DNA from 4 places in the Citrobacter telavivensis genome. Region 4 is predicted to be linked to each of the others. Evidence: predicted binding sites of a transcription regulator. Region 4 holds the regulator's gene; each other region holds the start of a gene.
What was found. The regulator PurR, encoded in region 4, represses purine synthesis genes. The targets are predictions, from matches to a motif close to CANGCAAACGTTTGCNTG.
Positions count from the first base shown of each region.

Region 1 (4,640 bases), on a different contig from region 4:
CGCGAATGGCGTCAAATCCGTTACGGAATTTTTCTTTATCGAACCAGATGTGACGCAGACGCGGGAGCGGCTTATTCACCAGATTCGCTTTGCCCACATTGGGAAAATTAATGAAATCTTTAAAGTTGTGATAGCGCCCGCCGGGAACGATAGAGTCGTAGCGTGAAATCGTCAGCTTCTCGCGCAGCACTTCAACTAGCGCATTAGGCATGTCGCGCTGATAGACAAAACGCACGGGCTCGGCGGTCAGACGCTGTTTCAGACTGGAGGACATTAGCTCCATCAGGCTGGATTCCATCTCGTGGACCAGATCGTACTCGGCATCACGGGTCATTTTCATGGAATAGGCATTCAGCGCGTCATAATCAAAGAAGCCCTTAAAGATATCGTCCAGGCAGTAGCGCAGAATGTTGTCCAGCAAGATCATCGGCTTGCGGCGACGCGGGGCTTCCGGCGGCAGATTCACAAAGCGAGGAACCTTGTCAGACGGAATTTCCAGCAGCGCATAGCGAATTGTGTCACCGCGGATAATTTCGACTGCCAGATAGGTGTAATCATCCTTCAGGAACTGCACCAGATCCGTTTCGCGGTTAATTAAAATCGGGGTGATGTGCTGGCGCAGATACTGTTTGAAGTAGTGGCGCAACCAGCTTTGTTGATTGACCGACAGCTGACGCTCGTTAATCAGGAAGATCTGATTACGCGCCATCTCCAGCAGCAGTTCGTTATACAAGCCATCGAATTCCTGGTCGGCTTTCAGCACGCGGGACTGGATTTTGCCTAACAGGTGGCGAGAATGCGAATTTGAACCCTGTTCTTCACTGATAATGATGCGGCGTTTGAGTTCTGCGAAGCGAACTTTGTAGAATTCATCCAGGTTATTGGAATAGATGCCTAAGAAACGCATCCGTTCGATCAGCGGGTTTGATTTATCCGCAGCTTCCTGAAGCACACGTTCGTTGAACGCTAACCAGCTCAGCTCTTTCTCGATGTATAGCTTTTCCTGACCCATTAATACTTATACTCCGTTTTATTCACGGGACACTGCCTGATTATTATGGCGAGCATTGCGCTCAGATGTCCAACTGTGCCAGAAAAGTATGACAATAAACCGTCCGATCGCAAAGAGGAAGGGGGATTGGGGGGGTGAAGAGAACAGCAGGCCGGATAAAGGATGACGTTCGATATCCGGCTCGGTTTTATTCGTCGGCAGCGTAGCCCTGTGGCGGCAGGCGAACACCGTCCAGCCAGGCGGCGTTATCGTGCATTTTCAGTCGCCCGTCCACAAACCAACTGACCACCAGTGGATAAATGGCGTGTTCCTGTACCTGAACGCGAGCGGTGATTTCATCCTCGTCATCGCCTTCAAAGACCGGGACTTTGGACTGCAAAATGACCGGTCCGCCGTCGAGTTCGTCAGTCACAAAGTGGACCGACGTGCCGTGTTCCTCATCGCCATTTTCCAGTGCCTGACGGTGGGTGTGTAAACCGGGGTATTTGGGCAGCAGGGAAGGGTGAATATTCAGCAACCGTCCGTTGTAGTGTGCGACGAACGCCGGGCTCAGAATGCGCATGAAACCGGCCAGCACCACCACGTCAGGCGCATAAGCGTCGATCTCAAGGATCAGTTCGCGGTCAAACGCTTCACGGCTGGAAAACTGGTCAGCCGTCAGCGTATGGGCAGGGATTGCCGCTTTTCTGGCTCGCTCAAGGCCGAACGCGTCGGCCTTGTTGCTGAATACTGCCCGCAGGGTGCCGTTGATTTTCTTCGCTTTGCAGGCATCAATAATCGCCTGCAAATTGCTTCCGTTACCGGAAATAAGCACCACAATATTCATTATTCAATAACCACACGCTGCGCGGAGTCAGACGCTTTGATGACGCCGATTTTCCACGCGTCTTCACCTTTTGCTTTAAGCAGGGCAAGGGCGTTGTCCACTTCCGCCGCGGGCAGGGCAATGACCATGCCGACGCCGCAGTTAAAGGTACGATACATTTCATGCTGGCTGACGTTACCGGCCTGCTGCAGCCAGTTAAAGACCGCTGGCCACTGCCAGGAGGACTCATCGAGCACCGCCTGCGTGTTGTCCGGCAGGACGCGCGGAATGTTTTCCCAGAAGCCGCCGCCGGTCAGGTGCGCAATAGCGTGCACATCAACCTTCTCGATCAGTTCCAGAATCGATTTCACGTAGATACGGGTCGGCGCCAGCAGGTGATCGGCCAACGGTTTGCCTTCCAGATCCGTCGTTTGCGGATCGCAACCGCTGACGTCCACAATTTTACGCACCAGTGAGTAACCGTTGGAGTGCGGGCCGCTGGAACCCAGCGCAATCAGCACATCGCCATCGGTCACTTTGGAACCGTCGATGATTTCTGATTTTTCTACTACGCCGACGCAGAAACCGGCGACATCATAATCTTCACCGTGATACATCCCCGGCATTTCCGCCGTTTCCCCGCCAACCAGCGCGCAGCCGGACTGCAGACAACCTTCTGCGATACCCTGAATCACGCTGGCTGCGGTATCCACATCCAGTTTACCAGTGGCATAGTAGTCGAGGAAAAACAGCGGTTCAGCACCCTGAACCACCAGATCGTTGACGCACATCGCCACGAGATCGATGCCGATGGTATCGTGACGTTTCAGATCCATTGCCAGACGCAGTTTTGTCCCTACGCCATCAGTGCCGGAAACCAGTACCGGTTCACGATATTTTTGCGGCAATGCGCACAGCGCACCGAAGCCACCCAGACCACCCATTACTTCCGGGCGGCGAGTTTTCTTCACTACGCCTTTGATTCGATCCACCAGAGCATTACCCGCGTCAATATCAACACCGGCATCTTTGTAGCTAAGAGAGGTTTTATCGGTCACTGCCTGGTTCCCCACGTTTTCTTACGGTAAAAGTAAAATTCGGCGCAATTCTAACAGGGAAAGCAAACGTTTGCGAGCCTGCGTTACATCCGTTTTTATCTGTCGATTTTTGCTGCATTTTCTCTGCGATGGCTCGTTTTTATGACCTGACCCACGAAAATGAAACCGGGTTCAGTTTCCTCCTTGAAAGCATTGAAGGGATTGCTCAGTATCTTACTGAAACCGGTTTCTGTTTTGCCATTGCGAATCAACGAGGGAAACTATGTCTGGATTTAATGCGAATTTCATGTGGGGTGGGGCGGTTGCGGCTCACCAACTCGAGGGCGGTTGGCAGGAAGGGGGAAAAGGCGTCAGCGTTGCCGACGTCATGACGGCGGGGGCTCACGGCGTGGCGCGTGAAATCACCGATGGCGTGCTGCCAGGGAAAAACTATCCTAACCACGAGGCGATCGATTTCTATCACCGCTACAAAGAGGACATCAGGCTGTTCGCGGAAATGGGCTTTAAATGTTTTCGCACCTCCATTGCCTGGACGCGTATTTTCCCGCGCGGGGATGAAACGCAGCCAAACGAGGCCGGACTGCAATTTTATGATGACTTGTTTGATGAATGCCTGAAGTACGGCATTGAACCGGTGATTACCCTGTCGCATTTCGAAATGCCCTACCATCTGGTGACGGAGTATGGCGGCTGGCGCAACCGGAAGCTGATCGACTTTTTTGTCCGCTTCGCAAAAGTGGTCTTTACCCGCTATCAGCATAAAGTGAAGTACTGGATGACCTTCAATGAGATCAACAACCAGGCCAATTTCCATGAGGACTTTGCGCCGTTTACGAACTCTGGTCTGAAGTATCAGCCTGGCGAAGATCGTGAACCCGTGATGTACCAGGCCGCGCACTACGAGCTAGTGGCCAGTGCGCAGGCGGTGAAGGCCGCACGAGACATTAACCCGTCGTTACAGATAGGCTGCATGATTGCCATGTGCCCAATCTACCCACTGACCTGTGCGCCGAATGACATGATGATGGCGATGAATGCCATGCACCGCCGCTACTGGTTTACCGACGTGCATGTGCGGGGGAAATATCCGCAGCATATCCTCAACTATTTTGCGCGCCGCGAGTTTGACCTTGATATTACTGAGGAAGACCGCGTTGCCCTGTCTGAAGGCTGTGTGGATTACATCGGCTTCAGCTACTACATGTCGTTTGCTACCAAAGCGACGGACGATAATCCACAGCTCGATTATGACGAGAGTAAAAGCCTCGTTTCCAACCCCTACGTACAGAAATCGGACTGGGGCTGGCAGATTGATCCGGTGGGGCTGCGCTATTCGCTGAACTGGTTCTGGGATCACTACCAGCTACCGTTGTTTATCGTTGAGAACGGGTTTGGCGCGATTGATGTTCAGCAACCGGACGGCACCGTGGACGACAGTTATCGTATTGAGTACATGGCCGCGCACATTCGCGAGATGAAAAAAGCGGTCGAAGAGGATGGCGTGGACCTGATGGGTTATACCCCATGGGGATGTATCGATCTGGTCTCTGCGGGAACGGGTGAAATGAAAAAACGCTACGGGTTTATCTACGTCGATAAAAATAATGACGGTAGCGGGACGCTGGCACGGCGGCCTAAAAAATCTTTCGCCTGGTATCAGCAGGTGATAAAAAGCAACGGTGAATCCCTCTGATTTCAGCCACTTGACACCCAGCCCCGCACAGAATGCGGGGCGTGTTTTATACTCATCACCCAAACGTATACC
Region 1 is NZ_JBGUBF010000005.1:122,245-126,884, forward strand. It holds gene ppk1 (polyphosphate kinase 1) at 1-1,012, opposite strand, end outside; gene purN (phosphoribosylglycinamide formyltransferase) at 1,200-1,838, opposite strand; gene purM (phosphoribosylformylglycinamidine cyclo-ligase) at 1,838-2,875, opposite strand; gene ACERJC_RS19245 (6-phospho-beta-glucosidase) at 3,138-4,568, shown strand.
Region 1: a site for PurR is predicted at 2,935-2,952, ahead of purM (phosphoribosylformylglycinamidine cyclo-ligase). Genes of this name have one in related genera too.

Region 2 (4,640 bases), on a different contig from region 4:
TGCCGGTTCATCTGATTGAAGCGACCGCCCCTGAAGCAGACAGTCATCCTGGGTTTGATGCCCGGGCGATTGCGCTTGCGGCGGGAACCTGCCAACAACTGGCGCGAATCGGTGTCTGGCAGGCGATTGCCGATTGTGCCACCGCGATCCATACGGTTCACGTCAGCGATCGAGGCCATGCCGGATTTGTGACGCTCAACGCTGATGATTATCGCATTCCGGCGCTGGGGCAGGTGGTTGAACTGCACGACGTGGGGCTGCGCTTGTTTTCCCTGCTGCGAAAAGCGCCAGGCGTCACGCTGCACTGCCCGGACCGGGTTGCCAGCGTGTCGCGCACCCAGGAACAGGTGAATGTCACGCTGGAAACGGGCGAAACGATCGTCGGACGCGTTCTGGTGGCGGCAGATGGGACGCGTTCTGCGTTGGCAACCGCCTGCGGCGTTGACTGGCAGCAGGAACCTTATGAGCAGCTGGCGGTGATCGCTAACGTCTCAACTGCGGTTGCCCATAACGGCCGCGCGTTTGAACGGTTTACGGCGCATGGCCCCCTGGCGATGCTGCCGATGTCTGAAGGGCGCTGTTCGCTGGTGTGGTGCCATCCGCTGGAACAGCGTGAGGAAATTCTGAGTTGGTCAGATGAACGCTTCTGCCGTGAACTTCAGACGGCTTTCGGCTGGCGGTTGGGGAAAATCACCCACGCGGGCAAACGCAGCGCGTATCCGCTTTCTCTCACTACGGCGGCGAAGGCGTTTACGCACCGCACCGTGCTGGTGGGCAACGCCGCGCAGACGCTGCACCCGATTGCGGGGCAGGGGTTTAACCTTGGACTGCGTGATGTTATGAGCCTCGCCGAAACGCTCACAACAGCTCAGGCGATAGGCAGGGACGTCGGCGACTACGCCGTGCTCGCGCACTATCAACATCGTCGTCAGGGGGATCGCCAGGCCACGGTCGGCGTGACGGACAGTCTGGTTCATCTGTTTGCCAACCGCTGGGCGCCGCTGGTTGTCGGGCGCAACGTGGGTCTGATGACCATGGAATTATGCCCTCCCGCCCGCGATGCGTTTGCGCAGCGGACGTTAGGTTGGGTGGCGCGGTAAACATCACCTCCAGACCGGACAGGCGAAGCGCGATCCGGCATTTTTACGTATATGACGCCCGATGGCGGTTTCCGATTTTCAGGAGTAAACAGTGCAAAGTGTTGATGTAGCAATCGTGGGCGGAGGCATGGTTGGCCTGGCTGTCGCGTGTGGACTGCAGGGCAGCGGTTTACGTGTCGCTGTGCTTGAACAGCGCGAACCGCAACCGCTGGCGGCAGATGCCGCTCCCGCGCTTCGCGTGTCGGCGATCAATGCCGCCAGTGAAAAACTGCTTACCCGACTGGGCGTCTGGTCAGACATTGTGGCTCGTCGCGCCAGTTGCTATCACGGGATGGAAGTGTGGGACAAAGACAGCTTTGGTCGTATCAAATTTGATGACCAAAGCATGGGCTACAGCCATCTGGGCCATATCGTGGAAAACGCGGTTATCCATTACGCGCTGTGGCAAAAAGCGCAGCAATCCTCCGATATCACGCTGGTGGCGCCTGCCGAATTACAGCAGGTGGCGTGGGGCGAAAACGACGCCTTCCTGACGCTGAAAGATGGCGCCATGCTCACGGCGCGTCTGGTGATTGGCGCCGATGGGGCAAACTCGTGGCTACGCAATAAAGCGGACATTCCATTGACCTTCTGGGATTATCGCCATCATGCGCTGGTCGCGACCATTCGTACCGAAGAAGCCCATGGTGCCGTTGCCCGTCAGGCGTTTCATGGCGAAGGCATTCTGGCGTTCCTGCCGCTTAGCGATCCGCATTTGTGCTCCATCGTCTGGTCGCTTGCGCCGCAAGAGGCTGAACGGATGCAGCAGGCAAGCGATGAGCAGTTTAATCAGGCGCTGAATATCGCGTTTGATAATCGTCTGGGGCTGTGCAGCGTGGAGAGCGAACGCCAGGTGTTTCCGCTGACGGGACGCTATGCGCGTCAGTTCGCCGCACATCGTCTGGCGCTGGTCGGCGACGCCGCGCATACCATCCATCCACTGGCCGGGCAGGGCGTGAACCTCGGGTTTATGGATGCAGCAGAACTGGTGGATGAACTCAAACGTCTGCATCGTCAGGGTAAAGACATTGGGCAGTACCTCTATTTGCGTCGTTATGAGCGCAGCCGTAAGCACAGCGCGGCGATGATGCTGGCGGGCATGCAGGGGTTCCGCGAGCTGTTTGCGGGGACACATCCGGCAAAAAAACTGCTGCGTGATATGGGGCTGAAACTGGCTGATACCCTTCCGGGTGTTAAACCGCAACTTCTCCGTCAGGCAATGGGACTCAACGATCTGCCTGAGTGGCTTCGCTAAGTATTCACCTCTTTTAAAGAATTTGAAACCCGTCACATTTCCTCCTCCCGGCGACTTCGCCGGGGGGCATCTCTCATTTGAAATAAACTAATTTCACTGTTCTTTTCGCATTATATTTTCTAATGTCGCGATTTTTTCATAACGCCAGTTTTGACATTTTTTTAGCGTTTAATGTGGTTATGTTCGCCTGTGAAGCGCGAATTGTAGTTATTTATCTGCGTAGCTTGCTTTTGTTGTGGTTTTTTATACTGACGGCGTTTCGGTGAGTTTTGGCCATAAGCTAATGTGATGGTTAATTTTGTTTTATGGTTTAGCGTGGGTTTCGGTGGTAAGTTCAGGGGCAAAGAGAACGTTTGCGTCGGGGCCCTGCAGTGGCGTCGATGCCGGGTTTCGTGGCGATAATTTCGCCGCGAAAGGGTGGTCAGCCCCGCTTATTCAATGAGGACAAGATGGCTCAACAGACTCCTTTGTACGAACAACACACGCTATGCGGTGCTCGCATGGTCGATTTTCACGGCTGGATGATGCCACTGCATTATGGTTCTCAGCTTGATGAGCACCATGCGGTCCGCACTAATGCCGGGATGTTTGATGTGTCGCACATGACCATCGTCGATCTGCGCGGCAGTCGCACCCGGGAGTTTTTGCGTTATCTGCTGGCGAACGACGTGGCAAAGCTAACGAAAACCGGCAAAGCCCTTTATTCCGGTATGCTCAACGCCTCGGGCGGCGTAATAGATGACCTGATTGTCTATTACTTTACCGAAGACTTCTTCCGCCTCGTTGTAAACTCCGCCACCCGCGAAAAAGACCTTTCCTGGATTACCCAACACGCTGAACCTTATGCCATCGACATTACCGTGCGTGATGACCTGTCGCTGATTGCCGTGCAGGGACCAAACGCGCAGGCGAAGGCGGCATCCCTGTTTACTGACGAGCAGCGCAAAGCCGTCGAAGGCATGAAACCGTTCTTCGGCGTGCAAACGGGTGACCTGTTTATCGCCACGACCGGTTACACCGGTGAGGCGGGCTATGAAATTGCGATGCCGAATGAAAAGGCGGCGGATTTCTGGCGTGCGCTGGTGGAAGCGGGCGTGAAGCCATGTGGCCTGGGCGCGCGCGATACGCTGCGCCTGGAAGCGGGTATGAACCTGTATGGTCAGGAGATGGACGAGGGAATCACGCCGCTGGCGGCCAATATGGGCTGGACCATCGCCTGGGAACCGACTGACCGCGACTTTATCGGTCGTGAAGCGCTGGAAGTTCAGCGTGAAAAAGGCCACGAACAACTGGTTGGTCTGGTGATGACCGAGAAAGGCGTTCTGCGTAACGAACTGCCGGTACGCTTCACTGATGCCCAGGGCAATCAACTGGAAGGCGTTATCACCAGTGGTACCTTCTCACCGACGCTGGGCTACAGTATTGCGCTGGCGCGGGTGCCGGCGGGCATTGGCGAAACGGCAATTGTGCAGATTCGCAACCGCGAAATGCCGGTAAAAGTGACTAAACCTGTTTTTGTGCGTAACGGCAAAGCCGTCGCGTGATTCATCCTTTTCTGGAGATTGATTGATGAGCAACGTACCAGCAGAACTGAAATACAGCAAAGAACACGAATGGCTGCGCAAAGAAGCTGACGGCTCTTACACCGTTGGTATCACCGAACACGCTCAGGAGCTGTTGGGCGACATGGTTTTTGTTGACCTGCCGGACGTTGGCGCGACCGTTAGCGCGGGCGACGACTGCGCGGTGGCTGAGTCGGTCAAAGCCGCTTCTGACATCTATGCGCCGATCAGCGGTGAGATCGTGGCCGTCAACGACGCGCTGAGCGACTCCCCGGAACTGGTGAACAGCGAGCCGTATGCCGGTGGCTGGATCTTCAAAATCAAAGCCAGCGATGAGAGCGAACTGGACTCGCTGCTGGATGCGACAGCATACGAAGCTCTGCTCGAAGACGAATAAATACGCGTCATCCTTCACGCTGCAGGTGTGTTGGCTTCCTCGCTCACCCCAGTCACTTACTGGTGTAAGCTCCTGGGGATTTGCTGCGTCGCCGCCTTCCTGCAACGCGAATGATTTTGCGTATCGACCATAGTCGATGAGCCCGGTAAGCGTGAGCGCCACCGGGCAAACCAGTCAGACAATCACGATTCACTGCACGTTTCAGGAACCATCGCCCATGACACAGACGTTAAGCCAGCTTGAAAACAGCGGCGCTTTCATTGAACGCCACATCGGACCGGACGCCG
Region 2 is NZ_JBGUBF010000002.1:316,630-321,269, forward strand. It holds gene ubiH (2-octaprenyl-6-methoxyphenyl hydroxylase) at 1-1,100, shown strand, start outside; gene ubiI (FAD-dependent 2-octaprenylphenol hydroxylase) at 1,192-2,394, shown strand; partial or broken gene ACERJC_RS25525 (hypothetical protein) at 2,468-2,527, opposite strand; gene gcvT (glycine cleavage system aminomethyltransferase GcvT) at 2,844-3,938, shown strand; gene gcvH (glycine cleavage system protein GcvH) at 3,964-4,353, shown strand; gene gcvP (aminomethyl-transferring glycine dehydrogenase) at 4,571-4,640, shown strand, end outside.
Region 2: a site for PurR is predicted at 2,737-2,754, ahead of gcvT (glycine cleavage system aminomethyltransferase GcvT). Genes of this name have one in related genera too.

Region 3 (4,640 bases), 1.1 Mb from region 4:
GCTTCACGGCATGCCGGTCGTCGCGGCGGCATTTGAGTTCGCTTTCATGGGCGGCTCGATGGGTTCTGTGGTCGGCGCACGTTTTGTGCGTGCTGTTGAACAGGCGCTGGAAGATAACTGTCCGCTGGTGTGCTTCTCCGCCTCCGGCGGCGCGCGTATGCAGGAAGCGCTGATGTCGCTGATGCAGATGGCGAAAACCTCTGCGGCGCTGGCAAAAATGCAGGAACGCGGTCTGCCGTACATCTCCGTGCTGACCGACCCAACGATGGGCGGTGTCTCTGCAAGCTTCGCGATGCTGGGCGATCTCAACATTGCTGAACCGAAAGCGCTGATCGGCTTCGCGGGTCCGCGCGTTATCGAACAAACCGTACGTGAGAAACTGCCGCCGGGATTCCAGCGCAGTGAGTTTCTGATCGAAAAAGGCGCTATCGATATGATCGTCCGCCGTCCGGAGATGCGCCTGAAACTGGCAAGCATTCTGGCGAAGCTGATGAATCTGCCGGCGCCAAATCCGGATACCCCGCGTGAAGGCGTGGTGGTGCCACCGGTGCCGGATCAGGAACCAGAGGCCTGATAACTGAAAAGGGCAGGGCCACAGGCGCTGCCCTTTTGCTTTTCTCAACGTAACGAATTTACGGGCATCATGAATAACAAACATATTCCTAAAGCCGCGTCGCCCCTGGCCTCGTGGCTTTCTTATCTGGAAAACCTCCACGCGAAGACTATCGATCTGGGCCTTGAACGCGTAAGCCAGGTGGCTGCGCGGCTGGGCGTGCTGAAGCCTGCGCCGTTTGTCTTCACCGTGGCGGGCACCAATGGCAAGGGCACTACCTGCCGGACGCTGGAGTCCATATTGACGACAGCGGGATACAAAGTCGGGGTATACAGTTCGCCGCATCTGGTGCGCTACACCGAACGTGTGCGTGTGCAGGGCAATGAACTGCCAGAATCGGCCCACACGGAATCCTTTGCGGAGATTGAAGCGGCGCGTGGGGATATCTCGCTGACCTATTTTGAATACGGCACGCTGTCTGCGTTGTGGCTGTTTAAGCAGGCGCGACTGGATGTGGTGATTCTGGAGGTCGGGTTGGGCGGACGACTGGACGCGACAAACATCGTTGATGCCGATGTCGCCGTGGTGACCAGCATTGCGCTGGATCATACCGACTGGCTGGGGCCTGATCGTGAAAGTATTGGCCGCGAAAAGGCCGGCATTTTCCGTGCGGATAAACCAGCGATTGTCGGCGAACCCGAAATGCCCTATACCATCGCTGATGTGGCGCTGGAGAAAGGCGCACGCCTACAGCGCCGTGGCGAAGACTGGCAGTTTACGGTAACGGAGACGGGGTGGTCCTTCAGCGACTGCCACGGTACATTGACCGATTTACCGCTGCCACAGGTACCGCAACCCAATGCGGCGACCGCACTGGCGGCACTGCGCGCCAGTGGCCTGAACGTCAGTGAACAGGCGATCCGCGACGGGATTGCTCAGGCGATTCTACCGGGACGTTTCCAGATTGTGAGCGAGTCGCCGCGCGTCATCCTCGATGTCGCGCATAATCCCCATGCGGCGGAATATCTGACCGGACGGCTGAAAATGTTGCCGAAAAAGGGGCGCGTTCTTGCCGTTATCGGTATGCTACATGATAAGGATATTGCGGGAACGTTGGCCTGGTTGAAAAGCGTGGTCGACGACTGGTATTGTGCTCCGCTGGAGGGCCCCCGGGGGACGACGGCAGAGCAACTGCTGGAACATCTCGGTAAAGGCAGTGTCTATGACAGTGTCGCGCTGGCATGGCACGCCGCTCTGGCAGACGCGAGACCAGAAGATACCGTACTGGTGTGTGGTTCATTCCACACGGTTGCACATGTCATGGAAGTGATGGACGCGGGGAGAATCGGTGGCGAGTAAGTTTCAGAATCGTTTAGTCGGCACGATTGTGCTGGTCGCGCTGGGCGTGATTGTGCTGCCCGGGCTGCTCGACGGGCAGAAAAAACATTATCAGGATGAATTCGCGGCGATCCCGCTGGTGCCGAAACCCGGCGATCGCGACGAGCCGGATATGATGCCCGCGGCAACGCAGGCATTACCGACTCAACCGCCGGAAGGGGCGGCAGAAGAGGTGCGGGCAGGCGATGCGGCGGCTCCGTCGCTGGATCCGTCACGCTATGCGTCAGCGAACAGTCCTGAGCTTGATACGACGCCAGCGCCCGTAGAACAACCCAAACCAAAACCGGTTGAAAAACCGAAGCCGCAACCGAAGCCGCAGCCGACTGTGGACGCAACGCCCGCTCCGGTTCCCACTCCTGCGCCAAAACCGGCGGTGGAAGAGAAACCGGCACCGACGGGTAAAGCCTATGTTGTGCAGTTGGGTGCGCTGAAAAATGCCGATAAGGTCAATGAGATCGTGGGTAAACTTCGTGGCGCAGGTTTCCGGGTATATACTTCTCCGTCAACGCCAGTACAGGGTAAAATAACCCGTATTCTCGTGGGGCCGGATGCATCACGCGACAAGCTGAAAGGTTCGCTCGGCGAGTTACAGCAAATCTCCGGATTAAGCGGAGTGGTGATGGGGTACAGCCCGAACTAAGTTAGGGTTGCCTGATGGCGGCGCTCGGCGTCTTATCAGGCTTACCACCGTGTGGTTTGTTGGCCGGATGAGGTGTTTACATCGCCATCCGGCAGTGCCCGAAGAGGCATAAAACGGTATGGCGTTGAATATTTTTTCAGCGCCATTTTTATTTACGCGCGGGAAGGAAATCCCTACGCAAACGTTTTCTTTTTCTGTTAGAATGCGCCCCGAACAGGACGACAGGGCGTAAAATCGTGGGACACATATGGTCTGGATTGATTACGCCATTATTGCGGTGATTGGTTTTTCCTGTCTGGTTAGCCTGATCCGTGGCTTTGTTCGTGAAGCGTTATCGTTGGTGACATGGGGTTGTGCTTTCTTTGTCGCCAGCCATTACTACACTTACCTGTCTGTCTGGTTTTCGGGCTTTGAAGACGAACTGGTTCGAAACGGGATTGCCATCGCGGTGTTGTTTATCGCGACGCTTATCGTCGGCGCCATTGTGAACTACGTGGTAGGGCAACTGGTTGAGAAAACCGGTCTGTCAGGTACCGACCGGGTTCTGGGGGTCTGTTTCGGCGCGCTGCGTGGTGTGTTGATTGTTGCTGCCATTCTGTTCTTTCTCGACACCTTTACGGGCCTGTCGAAAGGTGAAGACTGGAGTAAGTCACAGCTGATCCCGGAGTTCAGTTTCATCATCAGATGGTTCTTTGACTATCTGCAAAGCTCGTCAAGTTTCTTGCCCAGAGCATAAGCGTTGGGTTGTAGCTTAACGAGGAAAAAGACGTATGTGCGGTATTGTCGGTATCGCCGGTGTTATGCCGGTTAACCAGTCGATTTATGACGCCTTAACAGTGCTCCAGCATCGTGGTCAGGATGCCGCTGGCATTATCACCATCGATGCAAATAACTGCTTCCGTTTGCGTAAGGCAAACGGCCTGGTGAGCGATGTATTCGAAGCGCGTCACATGCAGCGTATGCAGGGCAATATGGGCATCGGTCATGTGCGTTACCCAACGGCTGGTAGCTCCAGCGCCTCTGAAGCTCAACCTTTCTACGTCAACTCCCCGTATGGCATCACGCTTGCCCACAATGGCAACCTGACTAATGCCCACGAACTGCGTAAAAAGCTGTTTGAAGAGAAGCGCCGCCATATCAATACCACCTCAGATTCTGAGATCCTGCTCAATATCTTCGCCAGCGAACTGGATAAGTTCCGCCACTATCCGCTGGAAGCAGACAACATTTTTGCGGCAATTGCCGCGACCAACCGCCAGATCCGCGGCGCGTATGCCTGCGTGGCGATGATTATTGGTCACGGTATGGTCGCCTTCCGCGACCCGAACGGTATTCGTCCGCTGGTGTTGGGTAAACGTGATATCGGTGACGGCCGCACTGAGTATATGGTGGCGTCTGAGAGCGTTGCGCTGGATACGCTGGGCTTTGAGTTTCTGCGTGACGTTGCGTCGGGCGAAGCGGTCTATATCACTGAGAAAGGGCAATTGTTCACCCGTCAGTGTGCTGAAAACCCGGTCAGCAACCCGTGCCTGTTTGAGTATGTTTACTTCGCGCGTCCGGATTCCTTCATCGACAAGATTTCCGTCTACAGTGCCCGTGTGAATATGGGGACCAAACTTGGCGAAAAAATTGCCCGCGAATGGGAAGATCTGGATATCGACGTGGTCATTCCGATTCCGGAAACCTCCTGCGACATCGCGCTGGAAATTGCGCGTATTCTCGGTAAGCCGTACCGCCAGGGGTTTGTGAAAAACCGCTATGTCGGCCGTACCTTTATCATGCCGGGACAACAGCTGCGTCGTAAGTCCGTACGTCGCAAACTGAACGCTAACCGCGCTGAGTTCCGTGATAAAAATGTCCTGCTGGTGGATGACTCCATTGTGCGCGGCACCACCTCAGAACAGATTATTGAGATGGCGCGTGAAGCCGGGGCGAAAAAGGTCTATCTGGCCTCTGCCGCACCGGAGATTCGCTTCCCGAACGTGTACGGTATCGACATGCCTACCGCAAATGAACTGATTGCGCATGGTCGTGAAGTGGATGAGATTC
Region 3 is NZ_JBGUBF010000001.1:2,327,152-2,331,791, reverse strand. It holds gene accD (acetyl-CoA carboxylase, carboxyltransferase subunit beta) at 1-574, shown strand, start outside; gene folC (bifunctional tetrahydrofolate synthase/dihydrofolate synthase) at 644-1,912, shown strand; gene dedD (cell division protein DedD) at 1,902-2,591, shown strand; gene cvpA (colicin V production protein) at 2,839-3,327, shown strand; gene purF (amidophosphoribosyltransferase) at 3,362-4,640, shown strand, end outside.
Region 3: a site for PurR is predicted at 2,766-2,783, ahead of cvpA (colicin V production protein). Genes of this name have one in related genera too.

Region 4 (4,640 bases):
TGACGCGATTGCCGCCTCTTTCGGCAGCTTTGCGGAGTTCAAAGCGCAGTTTACCGATGCGGCGATCAAAAACTTCGGTTCCGGCTGGACCTGGCTGGTAAAAGGAAAGGATGGCAAGTTGGCTATCGTTTCAACATCTAACGCCGGCACGCCGTTGACCACCGACGCCACCCCGCTGATGACCGTCGACGTGTGGGAGCATGCGTATTACATTGACTACCGCAATGCGCGTCCTGGCTACCTGGAGCACTTCTGGGCGCTGGTGAACTGGGAGTTTGTCGCGAAGAACTTCGCCGCGTAAAAAAGATAACGCAGAAGGGCGTCCCTTCTGCGTTTTTGTTCTGCCGTTAACCTGCGACGCACACCTGTTCAGGCTGTTTTCTCGCCGAGACAAACACCAACAACAGCGCCATACCTGCCACAATCGCCCCCATCACAGGAACAAAACTGTAGCCTAACCCGCCTGAAATCACGGCCCCACCGGCGGCGGCACCCAGTGCATTTCCGAGATTAAAAGCGCCAATATTCACGGAAGACGACAGGCCCGGCGCTTCGTGAGCCACACGCATGACGCGCATTTGCAGCGGAGGCACCACCGCAAAGGTTGCCGCCCCCCAGACCACCATACTGACCGCCGCCCCCAGTTCATTTTGAGCCAACAAGGGGATAGCCAGCATAATCACCATCAGCAGCAGCAAAAAGCCCTTCAGCGTACCGTTAACCGAGCGATCGGCCAGTTTACCGCCGAGGTAGTTACCAATGGAGAAGCCCACGCCAATCAGAACCAGCATCCCGGTCACGAAGGTCGGGGTCGCATGGGTGATGCTTTGCAGGACAGGCGAAATATAGGTATACAGCGTAAACATAGCGCCCGCCCCCAACACGGTAGTCAGCAGCGCGGAGAGCACCTGAGGACGCATTAACACCGCCAGCTCTTTTTTCACTTCCGGACGCGCCCCGGCACCGCCTTTCGGCAACGAGAAAAAGAGACTCAGCATCGAGATAACGCCCAGACCGGCTGTCGCCATAAACGACATTCGCCAGCCGATGGTTTCCCCCAGCCAGGTCGCCGCCGGAACGCCGCCGATATTGGCGATAGTCAGCCCCATAAACATCGTGGCAACGGCGCTGGCCTGTTTGTGCTTCGGCACCACGCTGGCTGCTACAACGGAACCCAGGCCGAAGAACGCGCCATGGTTGAGGCTGGTTAAAATGCGTGACAGCATCAGCGTGGTGTAATCCGGCGAAATCGCCGAGAGCACGTTACCAAGCGTAAAGATAGCCATCAGAAAAATCAGCGCATTACGGCGTCCACGATGTGACAGAAGCAGCGTCATCAGCGGGGCCCCAACCATCACGCCGACGGCATAGGCGCTAATCAACATGCCTGCGGCGGGGATGGACACATCAACGCCACGCGCAATGACGGGCAGCAGCCCCATTGGCGAGAATTCGGTCGTACCGATGCCGAATGCGCCGATGGCCAGCGCCAGTAACGGATAATTAATTTTCATGCAGTGATGACTCCGGCTCTTCGCGATGAGGCGCGAGGCTTAACTAAGAGTCAAAAGCATGACATCAATCACAAAAAAAGAGAAGTTAACAAAAATACAAAAGACTTTTGCAGATTCGATAACAATATGGCGGGAGGTTCGAGGGAGCAGGCACTCCCCCGAGGGAAATCAATGCAGTGCCGCTGTCAGACCGCCAGCAACGATTAAAGCCAGAACAATAAACGTGGTCACTAATGAAAATTTCAGATCGGTGCTCATCAACTTTTCTCCTTTTTATTCCCACACAAAAAGTGATATAGCGCATTTTTGCACACTTGAGTGCAAAAATCTCCCACGATTTAGAGTGATATGTGCTTTTAATACTTCCCCTTTTCGTTAAGATCAGCCAAAATTCGACGCTTACTTGATTAGCGTACCGGCCATTGACCCCTTCCTGACGCTCTGTGGCGTTTTCCCGGCATGCCGCAACCCTGACGTTGCGCACAGGATGATTAAAGGCAAACGTTTACTTAGCATATTTTAATGTTCAGGTTGGGTCTGGAGTGAGATTTAATGGCAACAATTAAAGATGTAGCGAAACGCGCAAACGTTTCCACTACAACCGTATCACACGTAATTAACAAAACGCGTTTCGTCGCTGAAGAAACACGCAATGCAGTGTGGGCGGCAATCAAAGAATTGCACTATTCCCCCAGCGCTGTTGCCCGTAGTCTGAAGGTCAACCATACCAAGTCTATCGGCTTGCTGGCGACCAGCAGCGAAGCCCCCTACTTTGCCGAAATTATCGAAGCCGTTGAAAAGAACTGCTTCCAGAAAGGCTATACCCTGATCCTCGGTAACGTCTGGAACAATCTGGAAAAACAGCGTGCCTATTTGTCCATGATGGCGCAAAAACGCGTTGATGGCCTGCTGGTGATGTGTTCCGAATATCCCGAACCCCTGCTCTCGATGCTGGAAGAGTACCGTCATATCCCGATGGTGGTCATGGACTGGGGCGAAGCCAAAGCCGACTTCACCGATACGGTGATTGATAACGCCTTTGAGGGCGGTTATATGGCTGGCCGTTACCTTGTCGAACGCGGACATCGCGAAATTGGCGTGATCCCGGGACTGATGGAGCGCAACACCGGCGCGGGCCGTCTGGCCGGTTTTATGAAGGCGATGGATGAAGCGCTGATTAAAGTGCCGGAAAACTGGATTGTGCAGGGCGACTTCGAACCGGAATCCGGCTACCGTGCAATGCAGCAAATTCTGTCGCAGGCGCATCGCCCGACGGCGGTCTTCTGTGGCGGCGATATCATGGCAATGGGTGCCCTTTGCGCTGCGGATGAGATGGGCCTGCGCGTACCGCAGGACGTGTCGCTGATAGGCTATGACAATGTGCGCAACGCCCGCTTCTTTACGCCCGCATTGACCACCATCCACCAGCCAAAAGATTCGCTGGGTGAAACGGCCTTTAACATGCTGCTGGACCGTATCGTCAATAAGCGCGAAGAGTCACAGTCCATTGAAGTCCACCCACGCCTGGTGGAGCGCCGCTCCGTTGCGGATGGCCCTTTCCGCGACTACCGCCGTTAAACCTCTTTTGCGGGAGTCTCGTCAGGCTCCCGCAGCCACTCTTTGTTCAGCGTTTCGCTGTCTCCCAGATAGTCCAGCAGCCAGATCAGCGCAGGTGACATATCGTTCTGCTGCCAGGTCAGGCAACAGGCTGCGTCCGGGAAAGGGTTCTCCAGATCCAACGCCACCCACTGCCCCTTATTGAGATACGGCTTGGCAAAATGTGTCGGCACCATGCCGACACAAAGTCCGGCGCTGATACAGGTCGCGGAAGAGTCCCAGTCCGGAACCACCACCCGCTTCTGGTTGTCCAGCAGCCAGGTCACGCGTTTCGGCAGCGTGCGGGAGGTATCTTCCAGTACCAGTGACGGCCAGTTGCGCAACGTGTCATCGCTTAAAGGCCCGCTCATGGCGGCCAGCGGATGTGTGCTGGCAACGACACAACACCAGCTCAGTTTGCCCATATCGCGGAAGGTGTATCGACCTCCTACCGGGATCGCCTGGGTTGCGCCGATAGCGAGTTCAACCCTGCCATCTGACAGCGCGTCCCAGACGCCATTGAACACCTCCTGAAAGACCAGCAGTTCCACGTCATCAAAGTGGCGATAGAAATCGACTATCAGCTGTCTTGTGCGTTCAGGGCGCACGATATTGTCCACCGCGATGGGAAGTTGCCCACGCCAGCCGTTGGCTATCTGCTGACACTGCTGGCGCGTGATCTGCATTTTTTTGATGACAGAGCGGCCCTCTTTCAAAAACCAGGCTCCCGCCGGGGTCAGTACTACATCGCGATGACGACGTTCAAAGAGCGGGACCGCCAGCCACTCTTCCAGTTGCCGGACCGTATAGCTGACCGCTGAGGGCACCCGGTGCAACTCCTGAGCGGCGGAGCTGAAACTCCCGTTGCGCGCCACGGCATCAACGACTTCCAGTGCATATTCTGACCACATAATCTGCCTACAAAATTTTTGAATGCAATAAACAAATATTACCGTTTCACAAGCCGAAATTCACTCCCTACACTCTGCGCCAGTGTTATTCATTAAAATTAGAGAACAACTATGCAACCAGGAAAAGGGTTTTTAGTCTGGCTGGCAGGGCTCAGCGTGTTGGGTTTTCTGGCAACCGACATGTATTTGCCCGCTTTTGCCGCCATTCAATCTGACCTGCAAACACCGGCATCTGCCGTCAGCGCCAGCCTGAGTCTGTTTTTAGCCGGCTTTGCCGTCGCGCAACTGCTTTGGGGCCCGCTCTCGGACCGCTACGGCCGTAAACCGATCCTGCTGCTGGGTCTGTCCATCTTCGCCCTCGGTAGCCTGGGTATGCTGTGGGTCGAAAGCGCGACAGGGCTGTTGGTTCTGCGCTTTATTCAGGCGGTGGGCGTCTGTGCGGCGACCGTCATCTGGCAGGCGCTGGTCACCGATTACTATCCCTCGCATAAAATTAACCGTATTTTCGCGACGATCATGCCGCTGGTCGGACTGTCTCCTGCCCTGGCGCCGTTATTAGGAAGTTGGATCCTGACCCATCTTTCCTGGCAGGCGATCTTTGCCACGTTGTTTTTCATCA
Region 4 is NZ_JBGUBF010000001.1:1,243,671-1,248,310, reverse strand. It holds gene sodB (superoxide dismutase [Fe]) at 1-301, shown strand, start outside; gene ACERJC_RS05995 (MFS transporter) at 348-1,514, opposite strand; gene cydH (cytochrome bd-I oxidase subunit CydH) at 1,683-1,772, opposite strand; gene purR (HTH-type transcriptional repressor PurR) at 2,067-3,092, shown strand; gene punR (DNA-binding transcriptional activator PunR) at 3,089-4,021, opposite strand; gene punC (purine nucleoside transporter PunC) at 4,133-4,640, shown strand, end outside.